4 regions of the Bacillus sp. ISL-39 genome follow, and region 4 is predicted to be linked to each of the others. Evidence: riboswitches for the same ligand, from Rfam matches in the RefSeq annotation. Region 4 holds a riboswitch; each other region holds the start of a gene.
What was found. Region 4 has a riboswitch for thiamine pyrophosphate ahead of thiC (phosphomethylpyrimidine synthase ThiC). Riboswitches for the same ligand answer to the same signal wherever they lie in the genome.
Positions count from the first base shown of each region.

Region 1: linked by a shared signal. The riboswitch ahead of J7E37_RS06665 (3-oxoacyl-ACP reductase) and the one ahead of thiC (phosphomethylpyrimidine synthase ThiC) in region 4 are both predicted to bind thiamine pyrophosphate.
Region 2: linked by a shared signal. The riboswitch ahead of J7E37_RS15740 (Ykof family thiamine-binding protein) and the one ahead of thiC (phosphomethylpyrimidine synthase ThiC) in region 4 are both predicted to bind thiamine pyrophosphate.
Region 3: linked by a shared signal. The riboswitch ahead of J7E37_RS14915 (ABC transporter substrate-binding protein) and the one ahead of thiC (phosphomethylpyrimidine synthase ThiC) in region 4 are both predicted to bind thiamine pyrophosphate.

Region 1 is NZ_JAGGQM010000005.1:117,467-123,109, forward strand. It holds gene thiM (hydroxyethylthiazole kinase) at 1-445, opposite strand, end outside; gene J7E37_RS06665 (3-oxoacyl-ACP reductase) at 461-1,222, opposite strand; TPP riboswitch at 1,296-1,406, opposite strand; gene J7E37_RS06670 (hypothetical protein) at 1,464-1,619, opposite strand; gene J7E37_RS06675 (hypothetical protein) at 1,612-1,749, opposite strand; gene pepT (peptidase T) at 1,875-3,107, shown strand; gene liaG (LiaG family protein) at 3,353-4,216, shown strand; gene J7E37_RS06690 (sensor histidine kinase) at 4,625-5,643, shown strand, end outside.
Region 2 is NZ_JAGGQM010000021.1:14,323-19,965, forward strand. It holds gene fdhF (formate dehydrogenase subunit alpha) at 1-162, opposite strand, end outside; gene J7E37_RS15715 (hypothetical protein) at 439-873, opposite strand; gene J7E37_RS15720 (hypothetical protein) at 1,053-1,205, shown strand; gene J7E37_RS15725 (hypothetical protein) at 1,458-1,700, opposite strand; gene J7E37_RS15730 (hypothetical protein) at 1,873-2,061, opposite strand; gene J7E37_RS15735 (hypothetical protein) at 2,376-2,624, shown strand; TPP riboswitch at 2,702-2,800, shown strand; gene J7E37_RS15740 (Ykof family thiamine-binding protein) at 2,902-3,504, shown strand; gene J7E37_RS15745 (ECF transporter S component) at 3,504-4,100, shown strand; gene J7E37_RS15750 (ABC transporter ATP-binding protein) at 4,084-5,643, shown strand, end outside.
Region 3 is NZ_JAGGQM010000019.1:116,103-121,745, forward strand. It holds gene J7E37_RS14890 (hypothetical protein) at 1-103, opposite strand, end outside; gene J7E37_RS14895 (NUDIX hydrolase) at 237-854, shown strand; tRNA gene J7E37_RS14900 (tRNA-Val) at 944-1,016, shown strand; gene J7E37_RS14905 (manganese catalase) at 1,075-1,929, opposite strand; gene J7E37_RS14910 (DUF2515 domain-containing protein) at 2,213-3,265, shown strand; TPP riboswitch at 3,355-3,462, shown strand; gene J7E37_RS14915 (ABC transporter substrate-binding protein) at 3,589-4,590, shown strand; gene J7E37_RS14920 (thiamine-binding protein) at 4,593-4,886, shown strand; gene J7E37_RS14925 (ABC transporter permease) at 4,883-5,643, shown strand, end outside.
Region 4 is NZ_JAGGQM010000025.1:189,668-195,310, reverse strand. It holds gene J7E37_RS17855 (hypothetical protein) at 1-1,309, shown strand, start outside; gene J7E37_RS17850 (Rossmann-fold NAD(P)-binding domain-containing protein) at 1,367-1,603, shown strand; gene J7E37_RS17845 (DMT family transporter) at 1,739-2,686, opposite strand; gene J7E37_RS17840 (Lrp/AsnC family transcriptional regulator) at 2,896-3,378, shown strand; TPP riboswitch at 3,761-3,874, shown strand; gene thiC (phosphomethylpyrimidine synthase ThiC) at 4,003-5,643, shown strand, end outside.

The sequences.
Region 1 (5,643 bases), on a different contig from region 4:
CATCCCCATCTGAATCTCCTGCATCAACGCCATGAATGCTCCAGGTTTCACCGGCTACATTCGCTATTTCCGCAGCATTTCCCCTGATAATCGAAATCTCTAATTCTTCCATCAGCCTTCTTGCGGTTTCTGTACGATAAGCAGTCGCCCCGGCGCCAACCGGATCAAGAATGACCGGAACTCCCTGTTCATTTGCCGCTTTGCCGGCAATCAGCATCGACTGTACAACTTCCGGCCGCAACGTTCCGATATTCAGCACAAGGCTTCCCGCAATGCCTGCCATTTCAGCGACTTCCTCATGCGCATAAGCCATCACAGGGGATGCCCCAAGAGCCAGCAGTCCATTTGCGGTAAAATTGGTGACCACAACATTGGTAATATTATGGACAAGCGGATTCTCCCTCCTGACTTTTTCAAGCAAGCCAGCAATCTCTCTTTTTTCCATGTCTATTCCTCCTCCTTAATCCATCACAAGGCCGCCATCAACGACCAGATTCTGCCCGGTAACCGCGCGCCCCCATGGAGATGCAAAGAACATGATCGCATCTGCCACTTCTGCCGGTTCGGTTACTTTTCGAAGCGGTGTGGATGATTGGATGAGCTGGAACACTTCCTCCGAAGTAGCAGAGCTTGCGTCGGTCATTTTTAGCAGTCCTCCAGAAACCATATTGACCGTAATGCCATACTTTCCAAGGTCATTCGCCATATTCCTCGTAAATCCCAATAAAGCAGCCTTGCTTGTTGTGTAGTCATGATAGGCGACAACCGGGTTCTGGAACAGATTCGTGCCTATATTGACGATTCTGCCAAAATTCATTTCTTTCATGTCCGGAAGCCCAGCCTGGGTGGTATTCAATGCACCTCGAACAGCTCCTTCAAGCTGTTGGTGAAAATCCTCCCATCCAACAGAGAACGCATCCTTGTTCGCCACAGGGTCGAATTTGAAATTGACAAGCGCATTATTCACGATGGTCGTTATCGGTGCTCCGAAATGCTCTTTTGCCTGCCTGAACATGCTTTGGACCTGCGCTGGATCCCTTATATCCGCACTGACAGCAAGTGCCTTCTCACCAATCAGTTCTTCCAAATTCTTAGCCTTTTCTTCATTCTGAAAATAGTTGATGATGACCTTCGCGCCTTCTCTTGCAAAAGCCTTGACCGTTTCAGTCCCCAATCCACGGCTCCCGCCAGTCACTAAAACCACTTGATCTTTCAGTTCCATTGAAAACACCTCCTTGGAAAAATAAAAAAGCCAGATCCATAAAATGGACCTGGCTTAAAAGCAAAGCAAGAAAAATTCTCTCACACCACTTTCCTACGCTGGTATTACCCAGATCAGGTCCGAAGGGTTAAAAGACTCAGCGTCTTTCTCTCAGCCCGCAAGCAGGGCACCCCTAGTAGTACATCGAATATTCAATTATCTTTATCCTAGCCTTAACTCTTATATATGTAAAGTGAAAAGTTCATCCTCTGTTTTTTTGAAGTTCTTCCTTGATCTCTTCCAGAAGCTTGAGTTGCTGGTCCTGCCCATCTATTATTCTTGCCGCCAATTTTTGCAATGTGATCGTGATAGACCAGAGAGACACAATCAGGACAATGATGACGCCGATATCAATCATCTTTCTTTTTTCCCTCGGCAAGATCATCAAAAGGAGTATAATTATTGCTTGGCAGTTTCCCGGAAGTGATGATTCTGTAAATCGAAAAAAACACAACAAACAATACAATAGCCGTGAACACATAACCCATATTCCCCAGCCTCCTTTTCTATATATTATACATGCAAAAAATGGAATTTTCACTCTTTTTCAAATGGTGTTACAGACAATCTGTGCTAATATGAAAATATACATACGAATGGGAGTTGAAAGCAAATGAAAAACGAGATTATCGAAAGATTTACCTCTTATGTAAAAGTAGATACTCAATCAAATGAAAACAGTGAAACCACCCCTTCGACGGAAGGCCAGTTCACTCTTGCCAATATGCTCGTCGAGGAGTTGAAATCCATCGGCATGGAAGAAGTGACGATTGACGGCAATGGTTATGTGATGGCCACCCTTCCTGCCAATACAGATAAAGAAGTGCCAACGATCGGCTTCCTTGCCCATGTCGATACGGCAACTGATTTTACCGGCAAAAATGTCAATCCGCAGATTGTTGAAAACTTCGATGGCAACCAGATCATCCTGAACGAGGAACAGAATATCATCCTGTCACCTGCGGATTTTCCGGAGCTCCCTAAATATAAAGGACATACTCTCATTACTACTGACGGAACCACGCTGCTTGGAGCCGACAATAAAGCCGGTATCGCCGAAATCATGACAGCAATGGCTTATTTGATCAAGCACCCGGAAATCAAGCATGGCAGGCTTCGTATCGCCTTCACGCCAGATGAAGAAATCGGCCGAGGACCTCATAAGTTCGATGTCGAGGCCTTCAATGCAAAATTCGCCTATACCGTCGATGGCGGTCCGCTTGGCGAACTGGAGTATGAAAGCTTTAATGCAGCCAGCGCCAAGGTGACATTCAAAGGCAAGAACGTCCACCCAGGAACGGCAAAAGGAAAAATGGTGAACTCCGCAAAAATTGCGATGGAATTCAACAGCCAGCTTCCGGCAGAAGAAGCGCCAGAGCATACGGAAGGATATGAAGGCTTCTTCCATCTAAGCTCGATCAACGGTGATGTGGAAGAAACAACGCTTCACTATATCATCCGTGATTTTGACCGTGACAGCTTTCAGGCACGCAAGGACTTGGTGCAGAAAATCACCAATCATTTAAGGCTGACTTATGGTGAAACCCGGGTTGAACTTGAAATGAACGATCAGTATTATAATATGAAGGATAAAATCGAGCCGGTGAAGGAAATCGTTGATATCGCCTATGAAGCAATGGAAAATCTCGGCATCAAGCCGATCGTCAAACCGATCCGCGGCGGCACAGACGGTTCCCAGCTTAGCTATATGGGATTGCCGACACCGAATATTTTTACAGGCGGAGAGAATTTCCACGGAAGGTTCGAATATATCTCGGTTGATAACATGATTAAATCAGTTGAAACAATTGTAGAAATAGCTAAACTTTTCGAAGCAAAGGCCTAACTAACACCCAACCAGAAGCCAGATTCCCAAGCCGTACGGAATCTGGCTTCTTTTTTTGGGCTCTTTTCGCAAACTTTGTTGCTTCCTCAACCTAATAAAGTCTTTTCGAAAGGAGCCACATTTGAGCGACCTAACCCAAAATCCGCCTCAGGTCTTATCGAGATTTAAATCGGAGGTGCATTGGGATTAAGCTCGATTCCCCTTATTCTGGATATAGAATGAAACGTGAAAGGAGATTGTAAAAAATGAAACGGATTTTAGTTATTTTCCTGCTGATTACCGGGGCATATATTGGTTGGAATTATTTGTTCGATGGCAGCGGAGTAAACTTTGCACAGGCGGAAGACGCGGTGAAGGTGACCAATCAAACGAAAAACATCAGTATTGATATTTCAAGCGTCGAGACAATGATTGTGCCAGAAGACCGGGATGATGTCCGCGCCGAGCTTAAGGGCAAAGGAACAGTAAAAGTTGCTGGACATGGTGATGATATCGAGGTTACTGTTAAACGCAAAGGATTCTTCTGGTTCAACTGGTTTGAAATGGATCAGACTACTTTGACAGTTTATATTCCCGAAGACTATGAAAAGAATATGGCAATCGAGCTTGGCTCAGGCGAAGCAATATTCAAAGGACATTCCGCTGATTCTCCAATGATACTGAAGGAACTTACGGTTGATATCGGATCAGGAAGAATGGTACTGGAAAACCTGGATGTTGAAACATTCAAACACCAAAGCTCATCAGGCGAAGTGGAAATCAACTCATTAGCTGCTGGCTCTGGTTCATTTGAAGTCAGTTCCGGCAGTGTCAATGTCAAAAACTACTCTGGCAAGCTTGATGCTGATATTTCCTCTGGTGAGTTCGAAATCCAGATGGATGCTTTGAGAGATGACGTTAACTTAAATGTAAGTTCAGGCAATATCGAGCTGGATCTGCCAGATGATGCTGACTTTACATTGAACGGGAAAGCCAGCAGCGGCGACATATCAAGTGATTTCCCGCTTGAAAACAAAGAAGAATCCGATAACCGCCTTCGCGGCAAATACGGAAGCGGCAAATACGAAATTAACGCCGATGTATCAAGCGGCGATATTAATATAAATTAGGATTTCCAAGTGGCGGCGAACTGGAAAAGACCAAGCGCAATCTCCAGTTCGCCAATAAGTCAGCAGCCCGCGTATTTGAATCCAGCAATTGAACTGGAAAAAATCCATTGAAATTTCCATTTCGCTATAAAAATTAAAAAATCGCTATAAAAACGAGAAAGTCGCTATAAAAATCAAATTTCCGCTATATAAATTAGAAAGTCGCTATAAAAAGGATATTCTCTCTATAAAAAAGGAAATTCCCCTATAATCCACCATAATTGCACAAGCAAAATTTCATTTCCCCCCTGGACAAAGCCTGGCAGCTGCACGCCAGGCTTATTTTTATTTAAAATTCGGACAGTGTATCTTTGTTTTTCCTAAGCATTCATTTAAAATAAGTGCAAATACTTCCTGAGGAGTACGGTTATGTTCGAATTACTCATTACGATGCTGGAACGGCTTGGCATCATTGTGACGATTGCCTTCATTTTAACGAGATTCCGCTTCTTCCGGGGGTTGATTTACCATGATTCCCTGAACAGGCGACAGCAATATCTCGCCATACTATTTTTTGGTTTTTTCGGGATTATCGGCACATATTCCGGCATGAGTTTCTCAACGGATAATCTGCAGTTCAACCCCTGGGCTGCTGACCTGGCATCGGATGAAGCCATTGCCAATTCCCGGGTCATCGGAATCGTGATTGCCGGTTTGCTGGGCGGCTACAAGGTCGGTATTGGGGCAGGCCTAATCGCGGGTCTCCATCGTTTCACGCTCGGAGGCTTCACCGCTCTTGCCTGCGGACTCGCAGCAATCGTCGCCGGAATTATCGCCGGCCGTTTTCAAAAGAAGAAAAATAATGTCAATCTGAGGACCGCCTTCCTGGTCGGGGCGATTGCCGAAACGGTGCAAATGCTGATTATCCTTTTGATTGCCAAGCCTTATGACCAAGCGCAAACACTCGTTGAAATTATCGGGGTTCCAATGATTATTGCAAATGGACTTGGATCTGCTTTATTTTTGATGGTTATCAAGAATGTTGTTTCTGAAGAAGAAAAAACTGGGGCGATGCTTGCGCAAAAAACACTGCGGATTGCCGACCAGACGGTTGCTTACCTGCGCAAGGGCATCAATTCAGAATCAGCACGGGCTGTCTGCCAGATTTTACACACCGAAGTACAGACTAGCGCAGTCGCAATCACAAACCAATCTGAAATCCTGGCACATGTCGGGCTTGCTGATGACCATCATCGCTCAACAAGTCCTATCCAGACTCAGATTACGAGGGATGTACTGAAAAGTGGCAAACTTGTCGTCGCCAATGATGAAACGATTCACTGCCGCGAGCTAAGCTGCCCGCTTGGCGCAGCCGTGATCGCTCCGTTGAAACTGCGTGATGAGACGATTGGCACACTCAAGTTTTATTTTAAATCGGAAAAGGAAAT
Region 2 (5,643 bases), on a different contig from region 4:
TTCTACAATACAAGTATCACATGTCTCAATTGGGCCAAGGCTTGGATGATAGCATACACTTGGCACTTCTATCGAGCTATCTGAAAGGTATTGAAGGATTGTTTGATTTTCTTTAGCCGCAACGTCAGCACCGTTGATTGTTACATTTATTTTGCCAGACAAGACCTCATCTTCCTTTCTGTATAGAAATCGCTCTCTTTCTCACTACCCAAACCACGAATGACTTTAACCACTTTTATGAGAGTTTTTTGAAAATGGCTCTGATATTACAGATTATTAAAAATCATTGTTCTTTAATAAAGTTCTTACCTTCCAAAAAAACCACAGAGGTCATTATTTGTTTGTACGTCTTCCACATTTTTGCTTTTAGGGAGATTAAAAAAATTAACATATTGGACAAAAAAAAGCCCTACCTGATTAAGGCTTTGAGATTATTTACTATAAAAAGCGGCAAGCATCATTTCCCGCTTCATCAGAGGAAAGAATATACAGCGTCTTTCCATTGGTGGATTTTTCTTTAGTAAAACCCAAATTCTCTAGTTCACCGTAATCTCCAACAACAATGATGGCTGAAGCAAAAAGCAATGCCTGCAGATGGAATAGAGAAACATCAATCACTTCTGTTAGTGAATCTCCAGGTTTGAGTGCTTCCAGGACAGCAATCCTGCCATGGATTCCAAGGCTTTCAAAAGCATATTCCATACTGTCGGCCATGGATTCGGAAATGACCGAGGCAGAACTGATGACGTCATTCCAATTCTCATCAAAAACATAAGCATGCCACGAAGATTGTTGTTCATTCCCCACTAGAAAATCAATTTTAAGAAAATGCTGGTCATCATCAAATTGATAAACCGATTTCACTATATTCACGCTTCCCTCCATTAGTAAAGTAGAGATAGTTTCCCACTGTAAGCAAAAGTTAATGAATCCGTTTTGCATGTTTTAAAATCGTTAGTAAATACTTACAACGACGGAAGCCTAGGCATGAATCTTTTTGTTGAGGGAAGAAGTAATATACAAAATACTAAACAGAGCAGGAGGATGAGAGAATGGAGCAAAAACAAAACCATAAACATTTCAATGAGGAAGATGAACAGCACAGTATGGTATGCAATGACCAGTTATTTTTTCAGGAATTAAGAATAGCAGCTGAAGAGGCTGAACGAGACCGCATCGATACAGATCAAAATAAAGCAAAATAAAAAGAGAAAGGCAATTAGCCTTTCTCTTCCTATTGAGGGTTAGTAAAGCAAGTATTTACACAAAGTGCTTTAAATAAGGCTCTTTTCTCAAACTTGGTTGCAATTCGACTGCAAAATAGGCTGTCTTTCTTCGCAAAGTTGACTCTTTTACGAGAAAAGAGCATGCAAACTTTAATACCGACCTGCCAAATGGCCTTATATTACGTTAAAATCGGCTTTAGGATTTTAACAACAACCTTTACGAAAACAGCCTTAACTAATGAACCGGTCTCTTTCCGCCGCATCTTCTTCCCGCTGTGCTTCTCTTTCTTCATACCAAAATTTAATATGAGTCAGGATGGAGAAAACGAGGAAAAAGTTCATCGACCAGACACTGACAAACGGGGCCATCCCACCGAACTCAATCGTCTCATACTGTTTAAATACCATTACAATATATGACTCAATGAACACAAGGACAAAGCCGGCTACACCTGCAATTGCCATTCGCATCATAATCAAAAACCACCTTATCGTATTATCAGATTATTTAAATAATACGACTAATTATTGATTAACGCAACTGTTTTGTTCACTAATTCGCCATATTTGAACGTTGACAATTTGGCGTAGTCCGTTTTACCTAAATCTTTTCATGGACATCATTAATCTTCGAGCTCGGTCCGGCTTATCTATTCAACTTCTTTTGCTTTTGCATGATCTCATATGATTTTTCTATTATATCTGTTAATACATCGCCTTTGTATATCCTGCCGATTTTTGTATTCTCTTGATAATATTCGACAATCTCATCTAGTTTATCAGATGTTTCCTTGGACACTCTCACATTCAACTGAATTCTCTGGGCCTCATTCATGGAACAGATTTCCCTCCAAATCCTTTACTTCTATGTAAAATATACTATTCATCAACTTGCTAGCAGTTTGATATTATGTAGATATGCGTCGCTAACTCTGCCGCAATGTCTTTTATTTTAACATAATCTATCACCTTACAACACTATGTTGTTTTTCCTATCCTCTTACAGGGTAATTTATATCAAGATTTGTTTTTCTGGCGGGAATTGGGAATTATATAGGGTTTCTTTTTCCCTCACAACTGGAATACATAACTGCATAAACTTACCTTCCTTGTTGCCCTATTAAAATTCGAATGACATGGAGAATTTCTATGAAGCTTACAAAATGGTCTTACACAAAGAGATATAATATCAAAGCGCAATTTGATGTTTTTCCAAATTCAGTCGTTTTATTCCGCCAAATCAAAGAATACTACTTCGTATATACTGTTAATTGGTCTTTAAAGGATCCCGTTGTATCTAAATCTGAACTGGCGGAAATGGAGCGGCTTCTTAATAAGGAACTGGGCACCCTTGAAAGCTACAGGCAGAGAAAGTATTTCCATAACCATTCCGAATGAATCAAATTTTGAAAATTAGCCATTTACAATTCAGCCTATTTACATTAAGATGATTTTGAAAACAACAACTGTATAGGTTTTTGCACTAGGGGAGCTTTTGGCTGAGAAGAACTTTGTTCTGACCCTTATTACCCGATCTGGATAATACCAGCGTGGGGAAGTGCAGGCGAAGCTCTTCGTTATATCTTTTTTTATCTGACGATAGAATTCAACTGCATCCACCACGCTGGATGCAGTTTTTTGTTTTCTACCCAATGAACAAAGGAGATGTAATGGTATGAAAGAGATTTTTTGCGGTACAAGTGAGATTACAGGGGCCAGGTTTTCCATTTCCCCAATGTCAGACAGGTTTGTTGACATTATCCTCTCTGCATTGAAGGAAGTTGATACGTCAAAGGTTTGGATGGAGACAGATGATGTCAGCACCTGTGTGCGGGGACGTTCTGAACATGTTTTTGACGTTGTTAAAGCCATATTCCTGAATGCTTCAATCGGTGGAGATCATGTGGTCCTGAATGCCACGTTTTCAAATGGATGTCCCGGTGACAGTGCAGGGGATGCTTTTATGGCGGAAGATTCAAATGTAATGAATGATGAGCGTTCTCAAAAAATCAACCAGGAGGTCGCAGCCCAGTTTGCTCTCTATCCTTTAGGAATTCCTGGATATATGAATGTAATCATGGATCAAATAAAAACTGTTGAGCAGCAAGGTGTCTTTAGCGGAGGAATTCATTATGCCTCAAGATTGGATGGCGATGCCAATAAGGTTTTTACCGGAATAGAAAGTGCTTTTGATGGTGCCCGGAACAGTGATTCTTCACATATTGTTATGACGGTGACCATGTCGGCCAACAGTCCTTCCCGTAAGGAGGAACGATAATGCTCGCAAACTGGAAACTTCGAGAGGTTGTAGTTTTATCCGTACTGGCAGTCGTTTTTGGCGTAATCTACCTTCTGTTCTTACAGTTCGGCAATGTGCTTGTAGGCATGTTCGGACTAATCGGCTATGACTTGATCTTCGGGATCTGGTTCATCGTTTCCATCATAGCTGCTTACATCATCAGAAAGCCTGGAGCAGCGGTGTTATCAGAAACAATTGCAGCAACAATCGAGGTCATGCTTGGAAACGCTGTTGGTCCGCGTCTGATCCTGGCCGGGATTATCCAGGGACTGGGGGCGGAAGCTGCTTTTGCGGCAACCAAATGGAAGAACTATTCTACATGGGTTCTTGTAGCAGCAGGAATGGGGGCTTCAATCACCAGCTTCGCATGGGGTTACTTTTTAGGCGGCTTCTCCGCTCTATCACCTGGTTATGTAACAGCCATGTTTGTCGTCAGGCTTATAAGCGGAGCAATCTTAGCAGGTCTTTTAGGTAAATACATAAGCGACAGCCTCGCTAAAACAGGAGCATTGAATAGCTTCCCGCTTGGAAAGGAAGCCAGAAAGGCAAAGCAGAACCATGATATTTCAGCCTAGTCTGCCATTTCTTGAAGTGTCAAACGTTACGTTCCGATTTGAGGATGATCAGAAGGATGTTTTAAGGAATATCACTTTTGATATTAATGAAAATGAGAACATTCTTGTACTGGGTCCAAGCGGTTCGGGTAAGAGCACACTCGCATACTGCATGAATAATCTATATCCAGCGTCTGTTGATGGAATAATGAGCGGCAGTATAAAGTTCAGAGGCAAGGAATTATCCTCCTTCGAATCCGGAGAGATAAATCAAAAAGTCGGATTGGTCATGCAGGATCCTGATTCCCAGTTTTGCATGCTGACTGTCGAGGAAGAAATAGCTTTTGTATTAGAGAATATTCAGTTTCCCAGATCGGAAATGAAAGAAAGAATAGATTATGCCCTTGACTTAGTAGACATAAAGCACTTTAAACACAGGCTTATTCACTCACTCTCCGGCGGGCAAAAGCAAAAACTTGCGATTGCCTGTGCATTGGCAATGGAACCTGAATTATTAATACTTGATGAACCTACTGCCAATCTAGACCCCGCCTCAGGGTTCGAATTGGTCCGGACGTTAAAAAGATTAAAGAATAAACACTCGTTCAGTATCCTCGTTATCGAGCATAACCTGGATTATTGGCTTGAAATTATGGATCGCTGCATCATATTGAATTCTGCGGGTGAACTGTTTTTTAATGGTCCGCCTAGTGTTTGTTTTAATCATTTTGCAAAAGAACTGGCAATTGAAGGGATTTGGTTACCCCGCTCTATTGACGCAGGGTTGAAGCTTAAGGAGGCTGGATTGCTAACGTCCTCCTTCCTGCCTATGACGATTGATGAGCTGATTGAAAATAGTAAAGATATAGGAAATACAATTAAGTTCTTAACAACTGAGGTTCGCAAGCAAAAACCGAATCCCTCTCCAGCAATTTTCGAAGTGAAGGATGTCAGCTATTCGAAAGACAATCATATATTAATTGAAGATATTTCTATATCGATTAATGGTGGTGAAATAATTGCAATAGCAGGTTCAAACGGATCCGGAAAAACCACTTTTTCAAAATGTTTGGCCGGGTTGATTCCATCACAAGGCGAGATAAAATTTTATGGACACTCTTTAGGAGACTGGCCTGAGGAACAAAAGTGGAGAAGACTCGGATACGTATTCCAAAATCCTGAGCACCAATTTATTACTGATTCTGTGATGGAAGAAATAAATTACAGTCTTCAATCGAAAGAGCAAACGGCACAAAATTATAAAAATAAAGATATTTTGAGAACCCTTCGTATGGCTGACCACGTTAACAGTCACCCATTCTCATTGAGCCAAGGACAAAAAAGGAGACTGAGTGTGGCTGTCATGCTGGTGAACGGGCAGGAGGTCCTGATTATGGACGAACCAACATTTGGACAGGATGCTGTCACTTCAAAGGAAATCATCGATTTTGCGGTCCATGCCGTACCAGAGACAGGAAGCATTATTATGATTACACATGATATGGATTTAGTTGATCGTTACGCAGATAATGTATTAGTAATGGAAAAAGGAAAAATGATATTT
Region 3 (5,643 bases), on a different contig from region 4:
CTTTTACAATAACTCTCCGCTGGGTAATCTGGTTATTTGCTGCAAGATAGATCATCTCGACAGGAAGGTTTTCATTAAATGATTGTTCAAGAAGGCCATTCATGCGTTTTCCACTCCTTATAATTTCTAATTACATTATACCCGAACATTCGTTCTTTATTCAATCTTTTTTAGAACGCTTGTTCGTAATATTTTTCGGAGAATATATGGTATGATTTAGGAGGGAGGTGTTATGAGTGGAAAATGAAATGCTTAAGGTGTTTGATGAACAGGGAAATTGGATGGGAACGGGTACGAGAACAGAAGTACATAAAGCAGGATATTGGCATGAAACCTTTCATTGCTGGTTAACAGAGAGAATAGGCAATGAAGATTTTCTTTTCTTTCAAGTCCGCAGTTCGGCTAAAAAGGATTATCCTGATTTGTTGGATATCACTGCAGCAGGACACATACTTGCTGATGAAAGTCCTCTGGATGGCTTAAGAGAAGTGAAAGAGGAACTTGGGATTGAATTGGCCTTGGAGGATTTGCATTCTTTAGGGGTAATCAAAGATTCATTGAACATTCCAGGATTTATTGATAATGAATTATGCCATGTTTTTTTGTATGACCAGCATAAGTCTTTTGATCAATACAGGCTGCAAAGAGAAGAAGTTGCGGGCATCATGATGGCAAGCCTGACTGTATTTGAAAATTTATGGTTTGGGACGGTTGAGGAAATAAAAGTTGAAGGTTTCCTGGTGAGCGGGGATCATGAAAAGAAATCGCATAGCATGCTTGTGAAGAAACACGACTTTGTTCCACATGAGGATGTATATATTGAAAGTGTACTTAGGGCAATTAAGAATTTATAAATCATGATTTTTATGCAAACATTATTGACAATCCTATCAATCCAGTATATATTAGTAAATGTCCTCACTAAATAGGACAAACTTAATAAGATTCCTTAGCTCAGCTGGGAGAGCGCTACCTTGACAGGGTAGAGGTCGCTGGTTCGAACCCAGTAGGAATCATACTAAAAAGCTTCAATCCTTTTCTAAAGGATTGAAGCTTTTTTTGTTCTTTCATCTCTCACATCAAGTTTGGTGGTATTTGCTCATTCCTCATCACAGCTGGTGGTGTATCAAAAATATAAGGAGGTGCTGGTTTGAGCTTTGGCTTTGGCCCAAATGGAGCAGGATTTTGGACGTACTGGAATGTGCCAAGGCCGTCCATGCTGGTTCCGCTTGCCCATCTGCCAGCCGCACTTTCGTCTCCCTCTGAAAGATTAAACAGCACGTAGGAAACTTCCTGTTTTTCCAGGTGTTTCGGGAAGGTGCTTGGCACCACTACGTTTTCCTTTGCTTCCAATTCCTTTATAGCAGCGATCCACTGGTTTTGGTGCATTGTGTCTCTTGCCAGCAGCCAGGATAGCATATCCCTTACGCCGCGGTCTGTCGTTTCATAGTAAAGTCTGGCGACCTGGAGCCTGCCCTGGGACTCAGCATTCAGGTTAGCCCTGAAGTCTGCGAGAAGATTGCCGCTCGCGATGATGTAATCTGCCGTCCAACGGTTTCCAACGCTGTCAGCCGGCATTGCTCCCAAACCTGATACGATGATATGCTGTGGATTCATGCCCCCTAAAATCGCTTTCATCACCGGATCCTTTGCTGCTTCCTCTTGTGCGCCAACAGGAGCTCCATCTAACAGCCTGGCGACCATGGTAGAAAGCATTTCAATATGGGCCAGCTCTTCTGTACCGGTATCCATCAAGAGATCCCGATATTTTCCGTCACCGCGCGTATTCCATCCCTGGAATAAATATTGCATTGCAACAGAGATTTCCCCGAATTGTCCGCCAATAACTTCCTGCAGCTTTTTGGCGTAGACAGGGTCTGGCCTTTCCGGTTTCGCTTGATACTGTAATTCCTTAACGTGATAAAACATCGTATTCCTCCCCAAAACGAAATTCACACTCCACTGCTATGATATGGGCGATTTCAGTTTAAGGAACTTGGACCTGCAAAACTGAGGGGAATTCCAGGTTTGTATTTCTTTTGTGTTTAGCTCATTTATTTAATAAGAAAGAAATAGAATGGAAAAGGATCTTATTTGTGGTGATGGTTTAATCGAAATCCAGAATGAGGGGGGAGGAACAATATCCTTTTTTAAGAGAAAAGTAAAGTCGCCTATTGAAGTGATTCATGAAAAATTACAAAGAAGGCAAAAAATGAACTTGACTAAGAACCCCTTAGAAGAAGAGAGAAAAATCATCCAAGAGATAAAGTTGAAGACCAAGGAACTAAATAAAAACAATATTACTAGAACGAAAGCCTACCTGGACTTTTATAAGAAGCACCCGGAAATCAATTGGGCATTACTGGCCCATATGGTCTCAAGGAATGCCGGATGGAGCATGACAGATTTAAAAGCAGAGCTATTAACAAGGCTGTTACCCAAAAAAGAAAAAAGCTCGTTTTTCTCATTCCTTGAACGAGGGAATTGGCTTATCTTCCAGGATGCATTTCCACAGCTGCTGCTTTATGAAGAAAGTCTTAAAAGGAAAGAACCGTTATTCAGGCTGCTTCCCCACTTTAATATTTCGGTCTTTATTGAGACGATATGGGATTATTATTGGGTATCATCTAATTCACCCCTGCTCACAATTGGTTTAATTATCAATGAACAGAACTATATTGAAAATAGAGTCATCCAAAACCAGAACTATATCAAGGATGTATTCAGTACCCTGGAGTTTGAGATACAGGATTTTTTGTCCTTCAATCAAATTCTTTTCCCCTACAATGACTATGGTGTGACTAAACTTGCTGGGCAGACAGTGAATCAGTTTCAATCATTGCATGAACGAATCCAATTAGGAAAAAGACTGTATGCCATCCTTTTTGATACAGAAGTATTGAAAAAAGTGGAAGAGTGGGCCACGGCACATTCTCATACAGGTTCAAGAAAAAATTACTGGCCTCATATCTTCAACGATGTGCATGAAGGAATTCCCGGACTTAACTATCAAATTAAATTGAGTTCATGCAAGCTAAAACCAGGGGCAAGAAGAATCTACAGCCCAAAACTTCAAAACACCTGGAAAAACGTTACACATCCTGAAGCAGAGGCTGGAGAATGGTTCGGTGATTATAAAGTATTGAATTATCTTACCGGGATAGAAGAACCTTCTATTGGAAATATAGAATATGATTACTGCCAGACACTTGAAAAGCTGGAACTTGCCGCTTCTGCGAAGAAGATTATTTCTATCATTGATTAAGATATGTTTAACTATATGAAGAAGAAAACGGTTTATTTTTCTAGACGAATCATAAAACATTCTATATAGTAGAGATGACAATTGGAGAATAGGAAATGTAGGGGAGCCGGAAGTGCCGGCTGAGAAAGTGTCCATAGATGCTGACCCTTTAACCTGATCTGGTTAGTACCAGCGTAGGGAACATCTTCTGATAGACGTTTTTCGTTTATTATGGATTTATTCATGCGCTTGGGATTCCCTGAGCGCATTTTTTATTTTATTAACTTTACTTTAGCCTTCTTTTCCGCCTTCATTGTCAAACAAATAGAGAAGAGGGGAAAAACATGAAGAAATTATTAATCTTGTTTTCTGCATTTTTGTTAGTCTGGGGTCTGGCTGCCTGTTCTTCAAGTCAGTCATCAATGGAGAAGGAAGACAAATTGAAGAAGGTGTCAATTGTGCTTGATTGGACGCCGAACACAAACCATACGGGAATCTATGTCGCAAAAGAAAAAGGCTATTTCAAGAATCGCGGTTTGGACGTAAATATAATCCTCCCGGGGGAAGCAGGAGCAGACCAGCTTGTCGCATCAGGAAAATCGGAATTCGGAGTAAGTTACCAGGAAGGAATCACGCAGGCTAGAATCCAGGGGATACCGCTTGTTTCACTGGCGGCTGTTATTCAGCATAATACATCTGGATTTGCCTCTCCAAAGGCTAAAAATATAGTTTCACCAAAGGATTTTGAAGGCAAAACATATGGCGGCTGGGGATCGCCAATTGAAAAAGCTGTAATCAATTCATTGATGAAGCAAGAAAATGCCGATGTCGAGAAAGTGAAGATTGTTAATATGGGAGACTCTGACTTTTTTACAGCGGTAAATCGTGATATTGATTTTGCCTGGATTTATTATGGTTGGACAGGAGTTGAGGCGGAAATTCGTAATGAATCGATCAATATGGTTTATCTAACAGATTTCTCAAAGAAACTGGACTACTATACACCCGTCATCACCACGAATGAAAAAATGATCAAAGATGATCCGGAAACAGTCAAAGAATTTATGGCTGCACTAACAGAGGGTTATGAATTTGCGATTGAGCATCCAGCTGACAGTGCAGATATTTTGATTAAGGCGGTACCTGATTTGGATGAAGAACTGGTGAAGAGAAGCCAAGAATGGCTATCCCCTAGATACCAGGATGACGCTGAGCGCTGGGGTGAGCAAAAGCTGGAGGTTTGGCAGAATTATAGTGATTGGATGTTTGAGAATGACCTTTTGGAGAAGGAATTAGAAGCTGAAAAAGCCTTTACCAATGAATTTTTACCAGAAAGGGGGAACTGATGATGGCAACAGCGTTAGTGAGTGTACAAATCATACCTAAAGCTTCTTCTGCAGAGGAGGTCATTGGATTGGTGGATGAGGCAATCAAAATCATTGATAAGTCTGGTGTAAATTATGAAGTCCATCCGCTGGAAACAACAATGGAGGGTGAACTGGAGCAACTGTTAGCGGTGATAGCTGAGATGAACAAAAAGATGATTGAACTTGGAGCTCCGAATGTCATATCCCAGGTGAAAGTCTTATATCAGCCAGAGGGAATTACGATGGGCAGGCTGACGGAGAAATATCGGCAATGAACACATTATGGAATAGAGGATGGCGGCCATTTATGGTCCTCCTCCTTTTCTTCTTGTTTTGGGAAATGATTACTCTTGTACAAGAGATACCGGCATGGCTGCTGCCTGCTCCTTCTGTCATCTTTAAGGAAGCGGCAGGGAGTTATCCTTTATTTTTGCCGGATATAGGAGCAACCCTGACATTGGCGATTACCGGGCTTTTGCTGGGATCAACCATCGGATTTTTGATTGCCATGATACTCCACTTGATACCTTCTATGAGAAATGCATTTTATCCATTGTTGATTCTATCGCAAAATGTACCGATTATCGTTTTAGCCCCTCTGTTGGTCATTTGGTTTGGTTTCGGCTTTTTGCCCAAGTTGCTCATTATCATTCTAGTTTGTTTTTTCCCGGTCACTATTGCTTCATTGGATGGTTTCAGCAATGTTCCGGGAGAACTTCTTCATTACATGAGGATGTCAGGCGCCACACGGTTCCAGACATTTTCGAAGCTTGAACTCCCTAATGCACTGTCCCCTCTGTTCTCTGGATTGAAAATAGCAGCGACTTACAGCGTCATGGGTGCGGTTATTTCAGAATGGCTGGGAGCTGAGAAGGGAATTGGCGTATTTATGACACTATCTTCCTCAGCCTTCAGGACAGATCGTGTGTTTATTGCCATTTTCATTATTATCTTTTTCAGCATGCTGCTCTACAGTGTAATTGTGATGATTGAAAAGAATGTAATAAAATGGAATGTCAAAAGTGAGGAATG
Region 4 (5,643 bases):
GGTCCAAACTGAATTAACCGAAAAATACTATCTGATTTTCTACAAAAATGCCCTTATCTATGGTGATCAAATTGAAAAGGTTCAAAAAGGTTCATTTATTGATAAAGTGCTGAATGAAGGGATCGTCATAGATCAAAAGCATCCGCTTCTGCCTGTACTCATTCCCGCCACGGCTTTAACCATACCAGCTAAAAACAAGCTCTTCCATCATCTCCAGCGCCATTATTCTCTCCTTGAAATACCATGTATTGCCGCAGCACTCGACTCGTTTTTCACACCAGAACAGCTCACCAAACTCATCGAAAATATCTTCTTCGACTACAGAAGAAACGGCAGTTTTTCCAAAGCCTATCAATCGATTCGTCTTTTGTCCGACATATCTCCCTCACTGGAAAAACTCAGCAATCTCCTCCATTCCCGGGAATACAGCTCATATTCCAGTTTCTACACTACTTCATCTTTACCAGCAATCCAAAAGAAAGACCCCTTATTTGCAGAGTTTCATTGCTTTATGAATCGAAAAAACAACGAACATTTTCAAATGTTCGAAAAGATATTAAAAAACGAAGAACGATATGCAGAATGGCTGCTGGTTTGGATGGATGACAAAGGAAATCTTACTTCTGAATCCGTTAAGCGGCAAACAGAGTTGGCTTTGAAGTACATCCCGCTCGAAAACTGGATTCTAGTCTTATCCTATGCTGAAATCAATCCATATAAATGGGTACCGGAAGCTCGAACTTTTATTGAAGGATTGATGAGAGCGGGGCAATATGAGAAAGCAGCCGTTTATTTATTCCCTTTTATAGAGGATCTGCCGGCAGAGTTTCATCTGCTCCTTAATGAAATTTGGAAGCAGGTTGATGCTGAATTTGTTTCTTCTCACTTGGATGAGTTTCTGCTGCTTCATCAGCAGGTTGCTCAGGAAAATGACCCGAGGCAAGTTGAACAAAGAATTCTGCAGCTGACAGCAAAGCTAATGGAGGGGCATGATTTGAAGGTAGTCTGTGAAAAACTGAAGCCGATTCAGAAAAGCTTTCCACATTCTATTGCCATCCGAAAAATCAATGAAATGGCCGCCCTTACGGAGAATCCTGACAGAATGATGGAATTGGGGCAATTTTACGCAGATTTCAATCAATATGATCAGGCAATCGAATGTTTCTTCTGGGAAATGGAGCTCAATCCGGCTGACCCAGCTCCGGTCAGGCAGCTGTGCAAAATGTATCAGCAAAAAGGCATGGTAAACGAGGCGTCAGCCTATCAGCAAATATATACACAATTAAGGAGCGACCAGGAGACGGGCTGAAGTCTCGGGCTAGTGAATCCATTTGGAGATGAGGGAAAGCCTTAAGTGGCTGCCATCATGTCTGAAGCGATGGGGATGGAGGTTGAATATATCAACCCTTCGGTAAAGGAATTCAAGGAGCATATGCTGGCTTCCGGTGTCGATGAAGCTTTTATAAATGTGGTCGTGGGGATTCATTTTCCAACAAAGCTTATGATGGCCAAGGGGATCAAATACGATTTTGAAAAAGCTGCAGGACGAAAGCCGACAAAAATGAAGCAGTATGTAGAGGATTATAAAGAGAACTGGATTTAAGTTTTGGCGGCGGATTGCTGATGTCGATTTCTTTTGCTGCAGCAGGAGATTTATTTTCACCAAGAGAACGCGGGACAGCTTCATTCCGGCTAAAGGAAGGGTCGGGCTATGGGAGTATGAATTATAAATGCCTGTTCAACGGGGAACAGGCATTTTTTCTGCTTTGCTATCTTCACCCTCTAAAATACGGACAGAAATCGGAATCCTAAACCTGATAGGCTTGTTTTTCAGAATCGTAAATAAAAAGCAGCCTGCAATAACAATGAAACTGCCAGCGGCTTGAATCCATGTCATCTTCTCTCCTAAAAAAGTAAATGCCAAGAGAGCTGTAAAAATGGGGTTGAAATTAAGGAACAACCCGGAAATGCTTGGTCCTAGTTTATTGACTCCGATATTCCAGAGAACCATACAAAGCACGGTCGAGACCAGGCCTGTATATAAAATGCCTTGCATAAAGGAGGAATTCAAGTTGGTTACCGTGAAATCCCTGATGGAAAAAGGGAGCAAAACGAGTAGGCCGAAAATACCAGAGTAGAGTATGGACATCAACGGTGTGACGGTCGCCATCGCCCACTTGCTGCTGACCGAATAAATCCCCCACATTCCCACAGCTGTCGTCATATAAAGATCGCCTTTATTGAACTGTAAGGAAAATAATGAATTTATATTCCCTTTTGAAAGGACGAGCAAAACACCAAATAAAGAGATGATCATGGCGAGGAACTGAAATTTATTTAGCTTTTCTTTTAGGAAAAGAGATGAGAATGCCGCAATCGAAAACATATTCAATGTCGAGATTAAGCCAACGTTCGTTGCCGAAGTCTTTTCAAGTGCCATGAATTGCAATGCCTGGAATAAGGCGACCCCGGTGACTCCCATTATGAAAAGAGGCATAATGGATTCTTTTGGGGGGATCAGCTTTTTCTCTTTCCACCATACAAGCGGAATGAGACAGATGATCGCGATGGCCCATCTTAAAATGGTCAAGGTGATTGGAGAAGCATGGTCTACAAGCGTCTTCCCCACGATAAAATTTCCGCCCCAAAGAAAGCTCGTTAAAAGTAATAGGAAATGATATTTCACGTCATTTGGCCCCCCTGATCAGTACCATTGTGCACAACGACTTAAGTTATATGAATTATTTTAACATTTCCCTTAAAATACAAAAGATAATTTTGTATAATTAATTTAATTCAAAATTATTAAAAATATAATGTAAATATAGTTTAATAAATTCAAATATTGGCGGTTATTTCGCTGGTATTCGGAATTTTTAAAAAGGGGGTTGAATCTTGGAATCTGTTGTAAGCAAGGTTTTGGATAATGTGGATATTAAAATCCTGGACTTCTTGCAAAAGGATGCTCAGTTAAGCAACCTGGAACTCTCTAAGCGAGTGAATTTATCTGCGCCCGCAGTTCACGCCAGAATCAAGCGACTGGAAGGTGAAGGATATATTAAAAAGCAGGTCGCAATTTTGAATCACGAGAAGCTTGGCTTTGATTTACTGTGCTTTGTTTTTATGAGCACCAATATGCATCAGTTAGAAAAGTTGGAATCATTGGAAGAAACACTAGAAACAATGGAAGAGGTGTTAGAGTGCCATTGCCTCACTGGGGAGTATGATTATCTGTTAAAGGTAGCCTGCAAAGATCGCAAGGGGCTGGAGATGTTTATCAGGAGGCTGAATGAACTAGGAATCACCAAAATCCAGACAAGTCTGGCACTAAGGGAAATCAAAGACTCGACCGTCCTGCCAATCAGTGGGGAAGTGTGAGCAGTTTACAAGCTGCTATGGGTGACATGGGGACGAATTCGGGTGCCAGAAAAAAGTATACAAGACAGTGGAAAACGCAGCTGAATTACACGTGATAGTCACGATGCATTGGCCAGTCTTTGGCAGGCATAGTTTTTTCTTAAATGAATCTTCCCTGCGAAAGAAGAATGGAACTAAAGAGAATTTTCCTAATGAATAGATTAAACAATGGATAGAACGTAGAGGAAGACAGCCTTCAGGCATTATTTTGGTATTCTAGAGTAAAGATTTAAGTTGACTTTATTTAGTAGATTATAAAGCTATTTTTCAACGAACATAGATTATACGAATTAAAAAACTTTTGTTTGTTTTCCAAATTGTGTATAATAATAAAGAACTGAATAGCAATAACTAGGGGTGCCCAATGGCTTGGGCTGAGAAAGGAACGCGCTAAGTTTCTTGACTCTTTGGACCTGATCTGGATCATACCAGCGTGGGGAAGTTAAGATGTGCAAAGTATTTTTTGTGCAAAAAACATTCGCGGTTAAGCCGGTCCATCTTTATGTGGACCGGCTTTTTTACATACTAGAGAACTTCCTTGGTGCCAGGTCTTGTCCCTTAATTTTAAAGAGGGAGAGATGATCAATGACAACAGCTAATTCTTTAAACCAGGACAGCATTTCAATTATGTCAAGCTTTTCTGGAAGCAAAAAAGTGTATGTGGAGGGGTCTAGGCCGGATATAAGAGTTCCGATGCGGGAGATTGGATTAAGCCCGACCAGCAGCAGCTTTGGAGAGGAAAACAATGAGCCGGTTCGTGTGTATGATACAAGCGGCCCATATACGGATCCTTTGTTTACCTCTGATCTTAGAAAAGGTCTTCCTTTGTTGAGAAGGCGGTGGATTCAGGAACGGGATGATGCAGAAGAGTATGATGGCCGAAAAATAAAACCCGAGGATAACGGCTACCGCAATGAGCAAGATCCGCGTGCCAATCATAAGGTGTTTCCAGGCTTATCCCGCAAGCCATTGAGGGCAAAAAAGGGAAAGAATGTTACCCAGCTTCACTATGCAAAGAAGGGAATCATTACGCCAGAGATGGAGTTTATCGCGATTAGGGAACATATGGATCCCGAATTTGTCCGTGCTGAAGTGGCAAGAGGCAGGGCCATCATTCCAGCCAATATCAATCATCCTGAGACGGAGCCAATGATTATCGGCCGGAATTTCCACGTAAAAATAAATGCGAACATTGGGAACTCGGCCGTTTCCTCCTCGATTGAGGAGGAAGTGGAAAAAATGGCTTGGGCTACCCGATGGGGTGCAGATACAATCATGGATCTGTCGACAGGAAAAAATATTCATACGACACGCGAATGGATTATCCGAAACTCCGCTGTTCCGGTGGGGACCGTTCCAATTTACCAGGCGCTTGAAAAGGTCAATGGCATTGCCGAGGACCTTACGTGGGAAGTGTACAGAGATACCCTTATCGAACAAGCGGAGCAAGGGGTTGATTATTTCACCATTCATGCCGGCGTACTCTTAAGGTATGTGCCGCTTACAGCGAAACGATTGACCGGTATTGTATCGCGTGGCGGCTCGATCATGGCTCAATGGTGCCTGCATCATCATAAAGAAAACTTCTTATATACACACTTTGAAGAAATCTGCGAAATCATGAAAACCTACGATGTGGCGTTCTCTCTGGGAGATGGTTTGCGGCCGGGATCGATCGCGGATGCCAATGATGAGGCTCAATTTGCTGAGCTCGAAACACTTGGGGAGCTGACGAAGGTCGCGTGGGAACATGACGTACAGGTGATGGTGGAAGGCCCTGGTCATGTACCGATGCACCTGATCAAGGAAAACATGGATAAGCAATTGGAGATTTGCCAGGAAGCACCTTTTTATACGCTTGGCCCGCTTACGACAGATATCGCGCCGGGATATGATCATATCACCTCTGCAATTGGAGCTGCGATGATTGGCTGGTATGGTACAGCCATGCTCTGTTACGTGACGCCAAAAGAACATTTGGGCTTGCCAAATAAGGACGATGTGCGCGAGGGAGTCATCACTTATAAAATTGCCGCTCATGCCGCCGATCTGGCAAAAGGCCATCCAGGAGCACAAAAAAGGGACGACGCCCTGTCAAAAGCCCGTTTTGAATTTCGCTGGAAAGATCAATTCAACCTTTCTTTGGATCCTGAGCGCGCATTGGAATACCATGATGAAACGCTGCCGGCTGAAGGGGCTAAAACTGCCCACTTCTGTTCCATGTGC